DNA from 4 places in the Oleiphilus sp. HI0061 genome. Region 1 is predicted to be linked to each of the others. Evidence: predicted binding sites of a transcription regulator. Region 1 holds the regulator's gene; each other region holds the start of a gene.
What was found. Region 1 encodes sigma-54, which starts transcription at its own class of promoters, with help from an activator protein. Its sites were predicted from a motif close to TGGCACNNNNNTTGCTNT; they were not measured.
Positions count from the first base shown of each region.

Region 2: nirB (nitrite reductase large subunit NirB) is a predicted target of sigma-54. The motif match lies at 1,590-1,607, and genes of this name have one in related genera.
Region 3: glnK (P-II family nitrogen regulator) is a predicted target of sigma-54. The motif match lies at 1,660-1,677, and genes of this name have one in related genera.
Region 4: A3735_RS04725 (PEP-CTERM sorting domain-containing protein) is a predicted target of sigma-54. The motif match lies at 2,137-2,154, and genes of this name have one in related genera.

Region 1 is NZ_LWFE01000987.1:446-4,368, reverse strand. Features, by position in the region: partial or broken gene A3735_RS30895 (hypothetical protein) at 1-63, shown strand, start outside; gene lptB (LPS export ABC transporter ATP-binding protein) at 76-801, shown strand; gene A3735_RS11455 (RNA polymerase factor sigma-54) at 1,112-2,656, shown strand; gene hpf (ribosome hibernation-promoting factor, HPF/YfiA family) at 2,759-3,067, shown strand; gene ptsN (PTS IIA-like nitrogen regulatory protein PtsN) at 3,094-3,555, shown strand; partial or broken gene rapZ (RNase adapter RapZ) at 3,598-3,923, shown strand, end outside.
Region 2 is NZ_LWFE01000224.1:13,323-17,245, forward strand. Features, by position in the region: gene A3735_RS02685 (bifunctional protein-serine/threonine kinase/phosphatase) at 1-1,283, opposite strand, end outside; gene nirB (nitrite reductase large subunit NirB) at 1,710-3,923, shown strand, end outside.
Region 3 is NZ_LWFE01001112.1:6,398-10,320, reverse strand. Features, by position in the region: gene A3735_RS16300 (YifB family Mg chelatase-like AAA ATPase) at 1-925, opposite strand, end outside; gene A3735_RS16295 (accessory factor UbiK family protein) at 1,120-1,368, opposite strand; gene A3735_RS16290 (hypothetical protein) at 1,361-1,657, opposite strand; gene glnK (P-II family nitrogen regulator) at 1,797-2,135, shown strand; gene A3735_RS16280 (ammonium transporter) at 2,203-3,462, shown strand; gene A3735_RS16275 (PilZ domain-containing protein) at 3,638-3,923, shown strand, end outside.
Region 4 is NZ_LWFE01000347.1:2,197-6,119, forward strand. Features, by position in the region: gene A3735_RS04715 (YceH family protein) at 75-707, shown strand; gene A3735_RS04720 (hypothetical protein) at 740-1,315, opposite strand; gene A3735_RS04725 (PEP-CTERM sorting domain-containing protein) at 1,458-2,093, opposite strand; gene queE (7-carboxy-7-deazaguanine synthase) at 2,256-2,927, opposite strand; gene A3735_RS04735 (DUF4124 domain-containing protein) at 3,072-3,578, opposite strand; gene A3735_RS04740 (DUF2390 domain-containing protein) at 3,628-3,923, opposite strand, start outside.

The DNA.
Region 1 (3,923 bases):
GAAAACAAACTGCCACTCGAACCTGCTCCAAATGCCGAGTCCGGTGCCGAGCAAAAGCAATAGACCTGAGCAACAATGAAAACTTTAAAAGCAGAAAACCTAGCCAAGGCCTATGATAAACGCCAAATAGTTAAAGATGTTTCCCTGACTATCAACAGCGGTGAAGTGATCGGGCTGCTCGGCCCTAACGGTGCTGGTAAAACCACTTGTTTCTATATGATTGTAGGCCTGGTTAAGCATGATAAAGGCAAGATATCAGTTAATGATACCGACCTATCATCCATGGCTATGCATGATAGGGCACGAAACGGTGTCGGCTACCTGCCCCAGGAAGCTTCAATATTTAGAAAGTTAAGTGTTCGAGACAATATCCTGGCGGTACTAGAGATTAGAAAAGATCTTTCTCGCAGCGAAAGGCGACAAAGAATGGAAGCCTTACTCGAAGAGTTTCACATCACTCACATCAAAGATAGTCTTGGCATGGCCTTGTCAGGCGGTGAACGTAGGCGAGTGGAAATAGCCAGAGCTTTAGCAATGGAGCCTGACTTCATTCTACTCGATGAGCCCTTCGCAGGTGTCGACCCAATATCGGTCAACGACATCAAGTCAATCGTCTCTCACCTTAAAAGTAAAAATATCGGCGTACTCATAACCGATCACAACGTTAGAGAAACGCTGGATATTTGTGAAAAAGCCTATATTGTTGGTGATGGCCATATCATTGCTTCAGGAAGTGCTGAAGACATTCTGAATAATGAAAAGGTCAAACAAGTCTACTTGGGCAATCAATTCAAATTATAAGCCAGTGGCTAGTTCATAGCATTCGATTCGAACAGCATATACAAACAATTAAGCATGACTTTCAGCTTAGAAATGAGTAGCATGCAATTTTCACGTCAACAAGACGATAACTTGATCTAAAACAATTATTTGTAGGCTGGTAACGTAAATATACTTTTATTTGTTTCACACTTTGCTATCTTCGCACTACACTTGTGTAAATGAAGTAAATATAAATACGTTTATTCACAGCGACCATTTCCGCAAAATATAATAAGCGACAATACATGATTCAAAATTTAAGTCTTAAGTTGGTGACATCCTCATGAACATGAAGGTTTCTCTCCAATTAAAGCTCGGTCAACAACTGACAATGACACCTCAATTGCAGCAAGCAATCCGCTTGCTACAATTGTCGACTCTTGACCTTCAAAACGAAATACAAGAAGCATTGGAATCTAATCCTATGCTCGAACTCCAGGACGATAACAACGAGCCTGGAAATACAAGTGATAAACAAGAAAATCAGAATGAAAGTCATCAAAATGATGGCAACGAGTACGCCTCTCAGGACAACCAACAAAGCAGTAGTACAGACACCAGTTCGAGCGAAGCACCTGCTAGTAATGAAGCCGACACGCCTAGTGAAGAGTGGTCAGATACTATACCGGAAGATCTGCCTGTTGATACGGCTTGGGATGACATATATACAAACAATGCGCCCAGTGGTCCCGTTCCCGAAGATGACAACAATGCCTTCGAACAAAGAAACGCTGCTACCGAGTCTCTTGCAGATCATCTAGATTGGCAACTTAACCTTACCCCCATGTCTGATCGCGACCGATACATTGCGATGTCATTAATCGACGCAACAGATACAGACGGCTACCTAACGAATACCGTTGAAGAGATACACGAGGGGCTGCACAACTCAGATGACGAAGACCCGGTTGAATTAGATGAAGTTGAAGCCGTCTTAAAACGCGTGCAGCACTTTGATCCACCTGGGGTATTTGCCAAAGACCTGCCCGACTGTTTGCTGCTACAGTTACGCCAGCTACCAAAAGATACGCCCTGGCTACCACAAGCAAAGCTTGTAATCAGCCACTACCTGAACTTATTAGGATCAAGAGACTACGCTCAACTAATGCGACGCAGCCGCCTTAAAGAGCATGAACTGAAAGAGGTTATCTCTCTAATTCAGTCTTTGAACCCTAAACCAGGTGAATCCATTGCTTCTTCCGAGCCTGAGTACATTGTGCCAGATGTCGTCGTAAAGAAAGAAAAAGGACGCTGGAAAGTTGAGCTCAACCCAGAGATTGCGCCAAAAATAAGGGTCAATGCAAATTATGCTTCGTTTATAAAGAGAGCTGACTCCAGTAACGACAACACCTTTATGAAGGATCAACTTCAAGAAGCAAAGTGGTTTATTAAAAGCCTACAAAGTCGTAACGAGACGCTTCTAAAAGTGGCAAGTAAGATAGTAGCTCACCAACAAGGCTTCCTTGACTATGGTGATGAAGCGATGAAGCCGCTGATTTTACATGATATTGCTGAAGCGGTAGAAATGCATGAGTCCACCATATCTCGTGTGACAACACAAAAGTACATGCATACGCCACGAGGCATATTTGAACTCAAATACTTTTTCTCAAGCCACGTCAGCACAACTACTGGCGGAGAGTGCTCGTCAACAGCGATTCGCGCAATTATTAAGAAGTTAATATCAGCAGAAAACCCTAAAAAACCTCTTAGCGATAGCAAGATTGCCGACTTGTTGAAAGAGCAAGGAATTAACGTCGCCCGCCGCACTATCGCAAAATACCGCGAAGCGATGTCGATCCCCCCATCGAACGAAAGAAAAAGATTGGTTTAATACAATATTTGATAACTTGCTGCCTGCAGCAAGTTGATTTGATAAGCGAAAAGTGAGTCAATATTCAACTCTCGCTAAAAATAACGATGATAGGAGAATACTATGCAATTAAATATCACTGGCCATCATGTAGATTTAACTGATGCACTTAAAGAATATGTGAAAACCAAATTGCAAAAGCTAGAGCGCCATATTGGCGGCATTAGCAACGTACAGGTAACCCTTTCTGTATCGAAACAAGCACATATTGCTGAATCAACGCTACATATCGCTGGTGCAGATATCCACGGCCACGCCGAGAACGACGACATGTATGCCGCTATCGACCAGCTAGTTGATAAGCTAGACCGTCAAATTCTTAAGCACAAGGAAAAGAAAGTTGACCGCGCACACGGCGCAGCAGCACGCTAGTTATTAGCGATCTTTAGAGTCGAAAAATGTCTGAAAATAAAATTACTATCGAGGCCATCTTGTCACCGGAGCTAACCCAACGCGGTTTGCCCGGTGGTAGCAAGAAAAAAGTTCTTCAACAGGCTGCACACCTGGTCTCAAAACAATTTCCTCATCTTGATGAAACTGAAATATTTGACAACCTTATTTCTCGTGAACGACTGGGAAGCACGGGAGTTGGGCAAGGAATTGCCATTCCCCACAGCAGACTGGAAAACTGCAAACAAGTTATTGGTTGTCTATTTACACTTGAAAAAAAGATACCTTTTGACTCGATAGATAACGAAGACGTTGATATTCTTTTCGTTTTACTTGTCCCCTCCGAGGCGACGAGCGAGCACCTGGATCTTTTAAGTCAAATTGCAGAGAAGTTCAACAACACTGCTTTTTGCGATAGTTTAAGGGAATCTGCTACAGGCACTGAACTTTATCAGAAAATAATTGCTTAAGACCTACAAACCTTAGAAGCTCAAAATTGCTAGGAACTTCTTATGAAGCTCGTTATTGTCAGTGGCAGATCCGGTTCCGGAAAAAGCACGGCCCTTCACGTCCTTGAAGACATGGGGTATTACTGCATTGATAATTTACCGGTTGGGCTTTTACTAAACCTTGGTAAACAATCACTACAAGGTAAAGATACAAGGTTAAGTAACGTTGCGATCAGTATCGATGCTAGAAATCTGCAGGGTGGAATAGAAGCATTCCCCCAAGTTTACGAGAAGCTAAAGCAGATGGAGATTGATGTCGATATCATTTTTCTTGACGCACAAAGTGAGACGCTCCTAAAGCGCTTTCACGATACTCGACGCAAACACCC
Region 2 (3,923 bases), on a different contig from region 1:
ATTTCAGCAACACCCGCAATAAAGCAGGAACCAAAATCTATAATCGTTACCTTACCCTCGTCATCGACCATTATATTTTCTGGTTTAATATCCTGATGCAAAGTCTCTTTACGATGCATAGCACGAACACCCTTCACTACCTGATGAATTATCGACATAACTCTTTCGATACCGGGCTTTGGATTTGCTTTCATCCACTCAGCTAGCGTTTGGCCCTCAACATAATCACAAACGTAATAAAGGAACTTTTGCCCTCTTTCACTTTCATGAATATTTACTACGTACTTACTGTTAATACGGCCAGCTACCCAGGGTTCCAATACAAATCGCTCTTTGTACGCCAAATCATCATCATAATTCACTGAAGGCGTTTTCATAGCATGTAACTTGTCAGTGTTATGATCTTTTACCAAATATACTTGTGATCGATTACTGGCATGTAGCTCTTTTATCACATGGTAGCCGTCAATAGACATTCCAGGGGAAAGCTCTGGTGGGAAGGGTAAGTCTGAAAGCTTTACGTAGGCATCTTCGGCATTTGGACAAGGCAAAGCATCGACTCTGACAATCTGGCAACTCAAGTTATCATCGGAGCCGTTTTCGAGTGCAATATCAACCAAACTCTCACAAAGCCCGGTAAATTCATCCGACTTGCAATCAACCGCCTTAGCAATGACTTCTTTTATACGTTTATCGTTGATAAAATCATGAATACCGTCGGTACTCAGAAAAAAGATATCACCAGATTCGACATCCTCCGAGTAATAGTCGACATCAAGCATTAAATCCATTCCCATTGCACGAGTAAGATAAGTGGAATCCTTACTTACTCTGGCGGAATGGTCATGCGTGAGCTGCTCAAAGTTATTTCCCCGAAGGCGGTACACTCGGCTATCGCCGATATGAAATATATGCGCGACACGCGACTTGATAACCAAGGTCGACATTGTACTGATATAGCCATGCTCAGCCTGAAGATAACCAACCCCCTGCCCATATAACCAACGATTCAAAGCCGTTAATACTTTTTGAGCTGAGTTTTTAACTGTCCAGGAGTCAGGTGTACTGAAGAAGTCGGAGATAAAGTTCTTAACGCAGGTTTCGCTTGCCTCCTTGCCCGCCTCTGCACTACTGACTCCATCTGCAACAATAGCAACCATTCCCTTTACAGTTAATAGAGGCTCTTTCGGGACGTATATTCCGACAGAATCTTCATTTTGGTGCTTTAAGCCCTTTACTGATATTTGCCCTGCACTTGTACGAAGCCCGCTTTCTAGATGCATCTGATATTTCACTCACTTATTTATTATGGGTATTATTGCGTCAATAAGTAGCAAAATAACACCCCCTTTAGATTAAAATCTTAATTTTCAACGGCATATGTAAAAACGAACGCAATATACTGCCTTAGGATTGAACTCAGCGCATAGTCATGCACCATTATCAACCAAGGCGGAAAACAGCATTTTTTAGCTGCACCACTTTAAAGCACGCGTTTTTTCTCAAACGCTCAAAACCTGGCTATAAAACACGAACTTAAGAATTTTTTTCCTTTTTATTTCAATACCCTATGAAATTATTTCGATACTTGGCATAGCTCATGCTTAATTACAGATAATTGCGTAAACAAGCATTGAGTAACGCTAAAGCTTTTCACTAGTAAATAAGCACAGCGTATGCGCAGATTCTCAGACATACGAGGCCATAGAATGAAGAATAGTAGAGTTGTTGTAGTCGGTAACGGCATGGTGGGTCATCACTTCGTTGACCAAATGATTGCATCCGAAATTGGAGCACACATTACAGTACTAGGCGCCGAAACGCGACCAGCCTACGATCGGGTACATCTCTCTGAAGTGTTCTCTGGCAAAGAGCCAAAAGATCTAGCACTAACAACCCGCGAATTCTACAAAGATAATGGTGTTGATGCGATTTTTGGTGATGCCGTTACAGATATAGACCGTAAAAACAAAATTGTTATCACTGAAAGCGGGCGACGCTTCGATTATGACAAGCTAGTATTGGCAACTGGTTCTTATCCTTTTGTACCACCTATCAAAGGTTCTGAAAGCAAAGAATGCCTAACCTACAGAACAATTGATGACTTGGGTGAAATTAAATCACATGCCCAGACCTCAAAAATTGGTGTAGTTGTAGGTGGTGGTCTGCTTGGTCTTGAGTGTGCAAACGCACTTCAAAATCTAGGGCTTGAAACTCACGTTGTTGAGTTTGCTCCCGGCTTAATGGGTGTTCAGCTAGATGATGGCGGCAGCAAGATGCTTCGCCGTAAGATCGAAGCGCTTGGTGTTCAAGTACATACCCAAAAAGCGACTACGCTTATCGATAACAAAGGTGATAACACAAAACTGCGAATGAACTTCGCAGATGACACGCATCTTGATACTGACATGATCGTATTTTCTGCAGGCATTCGCCCCTATGATCAGTTAGCACGTAAAACCGGGTTAGAAGTTGGTGAGCGTGGCGGTATCGTTGTCGATTACCACTGCCGAACCTCTGACTCGGACATTTTTGCTATAGGTGAATGTGCTCTATATGGCAACATGATCTACGGACTGGTTGCGCCCGGTTATAGAATGGCAGAAGTTGCTGTTCAGCAATTCTCCGACGACGACGAAAAACCTTCGTTTACTGGCTCAGACATGAGCACGAAGCTGAAGCTTCTGGGTGTTGACGTCGGCTCAATTGGCGATGCCCATGGTAAAACGCCCGGCTCAATCGCTTACGTCTACAGTAACGAAAACTCAGAGATCTATAAGCGAATCATCGTATCTGAAGACGGCAATACACTGTTAGGTGCAGTACTAGTTGGCGACTGTTCAGATTACGACACACTTCTTCAATACTACCTGAACGGTATCGAGCTTCCCGAAAACCCTGAAGGAATGATTCTACCGAATGTTGAAGGGGGTGGTCCTGCGCTAGGTGCTTCAGCACTACCAATGGAAGCAACAATCTGTTCATGCCTAAACGTTAGTAAAGGCGACATTATTAACGCTCTTGATTCCGGTTGTTGCAGCGTAGGTGATGTAAAAGGTGAAACCAAAGCAGCTAGCGGTTGTGGCGGTTGCGCAGCACTTCTTAAGGATGTTGTTGATACTGAGCTTGAAGCGCGCGGCGTTACGGTTGATAAAAGCATTTGTGAACACTTCCCTCATACGCGTGAAGAGCTATATCACTTAATTCGTGTCGGTAGTATCATGTCATTTGGCGAACTGGTAGAAAAACACGGTACCGGCCTTGGTTGTGATATTTGTAAGCCTGCGGTAGCAAATATGCTTGCAGCTAGCTGGAATGATTACATTCTAGAAGAGCAACATACAGGCCTGCAGGATACCAACGATACCTTTCTTGCAAACATGCAAAAAGATGGCACCTATTCAGTTGTCCCACGTGTACCAGGTGGTGAGATTACGCCTGAGCAACTGATCGCTATCGGTCAAGTAGGCCAAAAGTACAAACTTTATACAAAGATTACGGGCGGGCAGCGTATAGACTTATTTGGCGCTAAACTTAATGACCTACCCACTATTTGGGGTGAACTAATTGCAGCAGGCCTTGAAACGGGTCACGCCTACGGTAAGTCCTTACGTACCGTTAAGTCGTGCGTCGGATCAACTTGGTGTCGTTACGGAGTTCAGGATAGCGTGGGTCAAGCAATCGATATCGAAAACCGATACAAAGGTTTGCGTACTCCGCACAAGCTAAAAATGGCAGTATCCGGCTGTACTCGTGAGTGTGCAGAAGCGCAAAGTAAAGATGTTGGCATCATTGCAACTGAAAACGGCTGGAACCTCTACCTTTGTGGAAACGGCGGCATGAAGCCACGACATGCTGATCTGTTTGCGACCGATATCAGTACCGAAACGCTAGTTAAATATATTGATCGCTTCTTGATGTTC
Region 3 (3,923 bases), on a different contig from region 1:
GTGCATACTCTGGCAACTCATCCAAAAACAATACACCATAATGGGATAAGGATATTTCACCAGGCTTTGGCTGTGCGCCACCACCAACGAGCGATACGGAAGAAGCTGTATGGTGAGGAGAACGAAAAGGCGCTTGCATCATCAAGCCCGGTTTTCTGGGAATACCCGCCAGCGAATAGATTGAGGCCACCTCCACTGCCTGAGCATTGCTTAAGCGTGGCAGAATACTTGGCAGGCGAGAGGACAGCATGCTCTTGCCTGTCCCTGGAGGGCCGTAGAATAATAGGTTATGGCGTCCAGCTGCTGCCAACTCCAAAGCACGTCTCGCTTGGAACTGACCCTTAATATCAGCCATATCCGGCTGCTTTTCGTCTTCCAAAATCATTTCTTCATAAGAAAGGGCTTGCAAAACACCGGGTGATTTAAGGTGCTGGCAAATTTCGCTCAAATGGCGTGCGGGGAAAATTGTATCGCTGCCAGCCATTTTCCCTTCATCAGCGTTACCATATGGGATAAATAAACATCGGCCGTCTTTTACGCTGGCAATAGCCGTGGGTAATACACCGGCAACCGGGCGCAAGTCTCCGGTTAAGGCCAGCTCACCAATAAACTCACTTTCACCAAGCTTTTCCGAGTCTATTTGACCTGTCGCAGCCAGGACTCCAATAGCAATTGCCAGATCATATCGTCCCCCTTGTTTAGGCAAGTCTGCAGGCGCCAAGTTAATGGTCACACGCCGATTCGGAAATTCGAAGCCAGAGTTGATTAAGGCACTGCGTACCCTTTCTTTGCTCTCTCGAACAGCCATTTCTGGAAGCCCAACAATCGCTAGGGATGGCAAACCATTTGAGAGATGAGTTTCGACTGTCACCAAAGGTGCATCGACACCGAGCTGAGCCCGGGTATAGATAATAGATAACGACATCGCATTCCTTTGCTAAGTTCATATCTGTTTAAGAAGGTAAGGAGCTGTATCAGGTAGACCGGAAAGCGCCTCATTAATACGCTTTGTATTAACTATTGCGCCATTTTAGATCAGCAGCATTATGCCCCTCAGTAGTGCAAGCACTGCATAAGTACAGTGCAAGAACGAACAAGTTCCATCTGTTCGTCATTAAATCAAGCTGACTTTTTCTCTAATTCAGCAAAATCTTTTTCTAGTTGTTCCAATTTGGCGCGTGTTGTTTCCAGCACCAATTGCTGAGTCTCAAACTCCTCACGAGTGACTAAATCCAGCTTGGAAATGACACCATTAATAAGAATTTTCAGTTGCGCAGTCAGATCCTCTTGAGCCGACTTTCCGGCGTCAGGTAATATCTGACTAACCTGTTCGTGGATGGTGTTAAGTACTTCTTGAGGGCTAAGCAACAAACGCTCCTTGGAATGCCTGGGACATTCTTTCTACATCAAACAAAAGAGCTATTCTAACACGCCCTGCCAGCGAAACCCACAACCCTAAAAAGGACAGATCTATTTTCAAATAATCAGATCCTCCCCCTATAAAAATCACCAAAGAGATGCGCTCGCCGCCAACCCGCATCAGATATTGCGTCATTATGGTGCGCCAAATCCAAGCCCGCACCACAAGACCACAACAAAACCACCACTCAACAATAACACTTAATCTTATGTAACTGTTATATAAGCTTTTTTTCAAACTGGCACACCCCCTGCTATATACCGATCAGATTTGTTATTCCGAATGAGAGATTCGTTTTTCATTTTGAATAGCAAACAAGAACTAAAACACATTTTTTTAACTAGTAAATATTGCAGCGACAGCACAGGAGATATCCATGAAACTCGTAACTGCCATAATCAAACCATTTAAGCTGGACGATGTACGTGAGTCATTGTCTGAAATTGGCGTACAAGGTATTACCGTAACTGAAGTTAAAGGTTTCGGCCGTCAGAAAGGTCACACGGAATTATACCGTGGCGCTGAGTACGTTGTTGACTTTCTTCCTAAGGTTAAAGTTGAAGTTGCCATTGGTTCCGACTTGGTTGACCAAGTTGTTGAAGCTATCAGCAAAGCAGCTAATACCGGCAAAATTGGTGACGGTAAAATTTTCATTTCACCGCTTGAGCAAGTTATTCGAATCCGTACCGGTGAAACCGGCACTGATGCGGTTTAAATCTCATTCATCACTAAGCAACTAATTTTTTAGAATACAGTACGGAGATTTCCTTATGGAAAACGTAATGAACAACATTTATGAATTGCAGTATGCAATGGACACCTTTTATTTCTTGGTGTGCGGCGCATTAGTTATGTGGATGGCAGCAGGTTTTGCCATGCTGGAAGCAGGCTTGGTTCGCGCCAAGAACACCACTGAGATCCTAACCAAGAACGTTGCACTGTTTGCAGTATCATGCACCATGTACCTAATCTGTGGTTACGAGTTCATGTATGGCGGCGGCTTCTTCCTATCAGGTACTGACAGCGTTGCAACTATAGACGTTGCTCAAGCTCTAGCAGATTCTGCTGAAAACGGCTTCGGCGGTGACTCTGTTTACTCAGGCGCTTCTGACTTCTTCTTCCAGGTCGTATTCGTTGCAACGGCAATGTCTATCGTATCGGGTGCGGTTGCTGAGCGTATGAAGCTTTGGGCTTTCCTAGCATTCGCAGTTGTTATGACGGGTTTCATCTACCCAATGGAAGGTGGCTGGACTTGGGGTGGTAACTCTGTGTTCGGTATGTACGACCTCAGTAGCTATAGCGATTACGCTGGTTCAGGTATCGTTCACATGGCAGGTGCTGCAGCAGCATTGGCTGGTGTTATCATGCTAGGTGCTCGTAAAGGCAAGTACGGTGCTAACGGTCAGGTTAACGCTATCCCAGGTGCGAACCTTCCTCTAGCAACGCTAGGTACATTCATACTGTGGATGGGCTGGTTCGGTTTCAACGGTGGTTCTACTCTTAAACTGGGTGGTATCGAAGTAGCTAACGAAGTAGCAAGCGTATTCTTGAACACTAACGCTGCTGCGGCAGGTGGTTTGATCGCTGCATTGATCGTTGCACGTATTCTATTCGGTAAGGCTGACCTTACAATGGCATTGAACGGCGCACTAGCAGGTTTGGTTGCGATCACTGCAGAGCCTGCTGATCCTTCTCCACTACTAGCAACGATCATTGGTGCGATCGGTGGTGTTATCGTAGTATTCTCAATCGTAACACTTGATAAGCTTAAGCTTGACGATCCTGTTGGTGCAATCTCGGTACACGGTGTAGTAGGTCTATGGGGTATCTTCGCAGTACTTCTATCAGACGCTGACGCTACATTCGCTGGCCAGCTGGTTGGTGCACTAACGATCTTTGTTTGGGTATTCGTATGTAGCTTGATTGTTTGGGGCGTTCTTAAAGCAATCATGGGCATCCGAGTAACTGACGAAGAAGAGTACGAAGGTGTTGATATCTCTGAGTGTGGTATGGAAGCTTACCCAGAGTTTACTCGCGACTAATCTCGAGTTAAACAAACTAAAAAGCGCCTCATTGTAGGCGCTTTTTTATGCCCGCCTTTTGCGTCAAAGCAGCCAACAAAAGACACATATAATTACTATCAAGACATTGATACTTCCGCAGCTCTAGACTATTGTTGTTAACTCCTCGCCAACTCTGACCAGGAAGTTTCACATAGTGCCCGATAAAAAGAAGATTACAGAAGCTCTTGAAAACACTCAGGAAATTACGGCGGAAGCTTTGAATGACGGAGCCGAGCGCCGTCAATACACAAGGCGTTCAGCCCATTGGCGTGCAACAATTACAACCCGCAAGAAACAAGTCGTTCAATGTAAAACGAAAGACATCTCTGAACGTGGAACCTCACTGGTAAGCCCCGTAGACTTCCGAAAAGATGCTTTGGTGCTACTTCAAATTGCCGCTTTCTACAATGGCAAGAAAATGGAGTTCAAAGTACTGGGCG
Region 4 (3,923 bases), on a different contig from region 1:
AGTCGTGTAATTGATAAAGACACACGTTAAAATCGACAAATTCACTAAAATATAACAAAAGGCATAAATCATAAATGAGTGAACATGATTCTTCTTCCATCTTGTCATTAGTCGAAGCTCGTATTTTGGGGGCCTTGATGGAGAAACAGCTAACCACACCCGATGTCTATCCTTTAACGCTCAATAGCCTGGTGACAGCCTGCAATCAGAAAACTAGCCGTGAACCGGTGATGGATCTTTCTGAAGGTGATGTTCAACAGAGCCTTTATGACTTACAGAAGCGGGCCTTGGTAAAATTTGAGTACGGTTCAAGAGCGGATAAATATGACCAGCGTCTGACGCGTGAATATCATATGAATGACGCAGAGCACGCTATCTTTTGCATGCTCTTGCTGCGAGGCCCGCAGACGGTGAATGAGCTTCTCACCCGAACCCGCAGAATGTATGAGTTTTCAGGGCCAGAAGAACTAATTGCTTTAGTCGATAAGCTGCTAAACAGAACAACACCATTGATGTGTCGCTTACCGTCGTCTGCCGGACAGCGGGAAGATCGTTATATGCACCTGCTCAGTGGGGAGCCTGATATGACGCAAATACAAGAGCCTTCAACACCAGTAAGCGACTCTTCAGCGTCTTCAGATGAGCTCTTCGCTCGAATTGAAGAGCTTGAGAAACAAGTCGCTTGGCTGATGGAGCAGAAGCAGTAAGCAAACACTAATAATAGCGAATAGAGCGAAGGCTAAAATAAGCTTTCGTGACGGTCGATATTAGAAAGCGGAATCGTGATAAATGGCAGGCCTAGGGCATCGGTCTTCACCTTGGCCTGTAAGACTTGGCTACGATTTTCGCTGCCGGTTTCGCCGATGTAGTAATACATTTCTGCGATACCGTGGAATTTCTCTAAAGTGATGATGTTTAGCTGAGTGTTTTCAGCGACCCCTGGAACATAGCCAAAGGGTATGGCAATACCAAAGTTGTCCAAGTCTGTGCCAAGAGAGGTGTAGAAGGCTGTCATCACCTGTTCAGACTCTTCTTGTGTGGCCACAACATTGATACCGAAACGGCTTTCTAACTCAATCGCCAAACGTTTGTCGGCATAAGCTTTAAGGGGTGAATCACTTAAAAAGTAAGAGTTGATATAAACGTTTTTACCTTCGAGTGCATCTAGCTTTTCATCTTCAATACTTCTGACCAGATCATCGATGCTATGTGTGACTAAGCGCTGAGCAGTAGCCCCCCCCAAGGTTCCTTGTAAGTCACGGGTTGAGCATGCTGCAAGTACTAAGCATATAAGAAATAATAAAATAAGGCGCATGGTAATTATCCATTATAAAATTCTAAAGGCCTAAGGTAGCTTATGTGCTATAAAGATGGAATGGAGGTAGCAGGAAAAAATGGAATTGCAGCGGGGTTTATTTATTCACTAGTGTTAGTTAATAATAAACCCCTGATAGAGGTTATGCCTGTTGCTTGCGTCGAGCTGCACCAAGGCCTAGTAATCCAAGACCTAATAATGCAAAAGTTGCTGGCTCATCGACTGAAACTGAATTTTCAGAGTCTGTACTTAGAACAACGTTGTCTAGCATGATACCCATGTTGTCTGCACCAGCGTGATTAAAGCTGATCACATCTGTTGTTTCTTGAGCAATATTAAATGTACGTGTCACTGTTTCCCAGCCTTGAAAGGCAACTCGAGAGAAGTCTTCGTTAAAGAATCCGCCTAAAGTGACTTGCATTTCGTCGAAAAATGACTGGGGGCGCTGACTACCTGAGATGTCAAAGCTCAGAGTATATGTACCTGCTGCCAAAGTAAGTGCATTAGAAGAAAATATGCCCGCATTGCCGCTAGATCCATCAAGGTCAACGCACTTTCCTGAATAACCTGCACAGTTGAGGCCCCAATCACCTTGAGCTACAAGGTCGACTGTGCCGTCAGATACGTTCCAGTTAGTGAAGTTGTTATAGTCAGTATCAGAACCTGTGTGAACTGTAACGTCAGGTACTTCGGAATCAAAATTATCTGAAAAGATAATGCCAGCATTAGCACTAACACATGCTGCACTTAACAAAGCGGCAGAGATGATTTTCTTCATGGTGTTTACTCCCTTAAATTTAGTGTTAAAAACGATCTAATTTAAAGCATTAATCGTGCCATTGAAGATATACGTCAATAAAACAGCTGCTTAGGAATATGTGTCACTCTTGAGTGTAAAAAAAGTCGACGCTATTTGTTGCGTTTGGTCAAATTTGTGAACTCAGTCTATTCCAAGTAGCTTATGCATTTGTAAAGTTAAGCGCCATTGAGGATGGCTCAGGCAATAGTCGAGGGCTAAACGGGTATTGTTTATTTTGTCTGGGTCTTCACCAAAGCGCACAGCGGGGCTGGCCATGGGCGATAAAAAATAGTGATCAGCAGGGAAGTCTTGATAGGCTTCGGGGAGTGCATCGCTCTGAGGATAAACCAGCTTCAGTTCATCACAGCGATCAAAAACAATGCTTGATTTGCCTTTTGGGCTAAGGCATACCCAGTCAATACCCTCAGGAAGAGGGAGCGTGCCGTTGCTCTCAATAGCGATCTCAAAACCTAGCTGATGCATCAACTCTATCAGTTTTGGGTCAAGCTGAAGTAGTGGTTCTCCGCCAGTGAAGATAACGTAGGGTTTGGCTATACTCTTACGGCTTGAAGAAGAGCTGGCGAGTACTTGATTGCTGTCCCAGAGTGATTGAATTTTTGTTGCCAATGCTTGGGCATTAGCAAACTCGCCACCATTTTGCCCATCTGTGCCAAGAATATCTGTGTCGCAGAAATTGCACACAGCGTCTGCCCGGCTATCTTCTCTCCCATTCCATAAATTGCACTTACTAAAACGACAAAATACAGCTGCACGCCCTGCACGAGCGCCTTCGCCTTGCAGGCTGTAAAACATCTCTTTAATTCGATATTGCTGTTTACTGCTTTTTGTCACGGTCTTTTTGTGCTCTGGTAAGGGGCTTAGAGAGGGCCTTAATGACTTAAGGTCTTCTCAGGGCTATTTGCTGAAGTGTACTGGTATGAGCGAAATGAATGGCTTTTAGTTTTCGCCGGTAATCGCTTTCAGTGTTTCGTTACGAGATTCCATCATATCACGGACGGCTTTTGCGTCACTCATTGCATTGAATGCATCATCAGCTGTTAGTTGGCCATCTGCCAGGGTTTCTGACATTTTGGGTTGTGGTGCATAGGCTGAGGTAGACTCTTCGTCCGACTCGATTTTCACACTTTGGATAATATTAACATTGGTGTTTACATTCATGGTTGATACGTTCTGAGCCCCTGCTGGGGGTCTATCACCATAGTGCCACATGCCTGTTGCGTCTTGCCATTTGTAGAAGGACACTTTGTTACTGCTGCTTGAGCTGGTTGTCGAGCTCGAGCTTTCATTGCCGGTAAGGCTGTCGGGTAGTATTTTATCAGGAATCAGGTCGGCAGACGTCGGCATGGCGAGTGTAGGCTTACCATTGTCCATCTTAAAGAAAAAAGGCAAGATGATTGCGGCGGCAAGAATGCTGATGGTAATAAAACGAGAAATCATTTTCATGGTGACAAGTTCCTGTGTCTTTGTGCTATTAAGATCATGTTTTGTGTTGTTAATAGCTAATATTGTGTTTACAAATTTGTGACTGGATTTCAGAGTCGGAGCAATTTGGTAAACAAGTTCGAATACATAATAATAGATGTGATTTCGGCAGCCTGCTAGCTAATAAATTACCAATCAGAATATCGATCGTGTCTCCGTTCTGCTCAAATGGAATCGTCTGAGATAGCTTAAACAGTAAAGCATGTTCGACTTGTTCGGCTTGCAGCTCGTTTTGCTGAACGTCCTTTCTTAGCGCACCTTTGGGTAGACTTTTTCTTACCTGCCTAAGTGGTGCAACGACTTGTT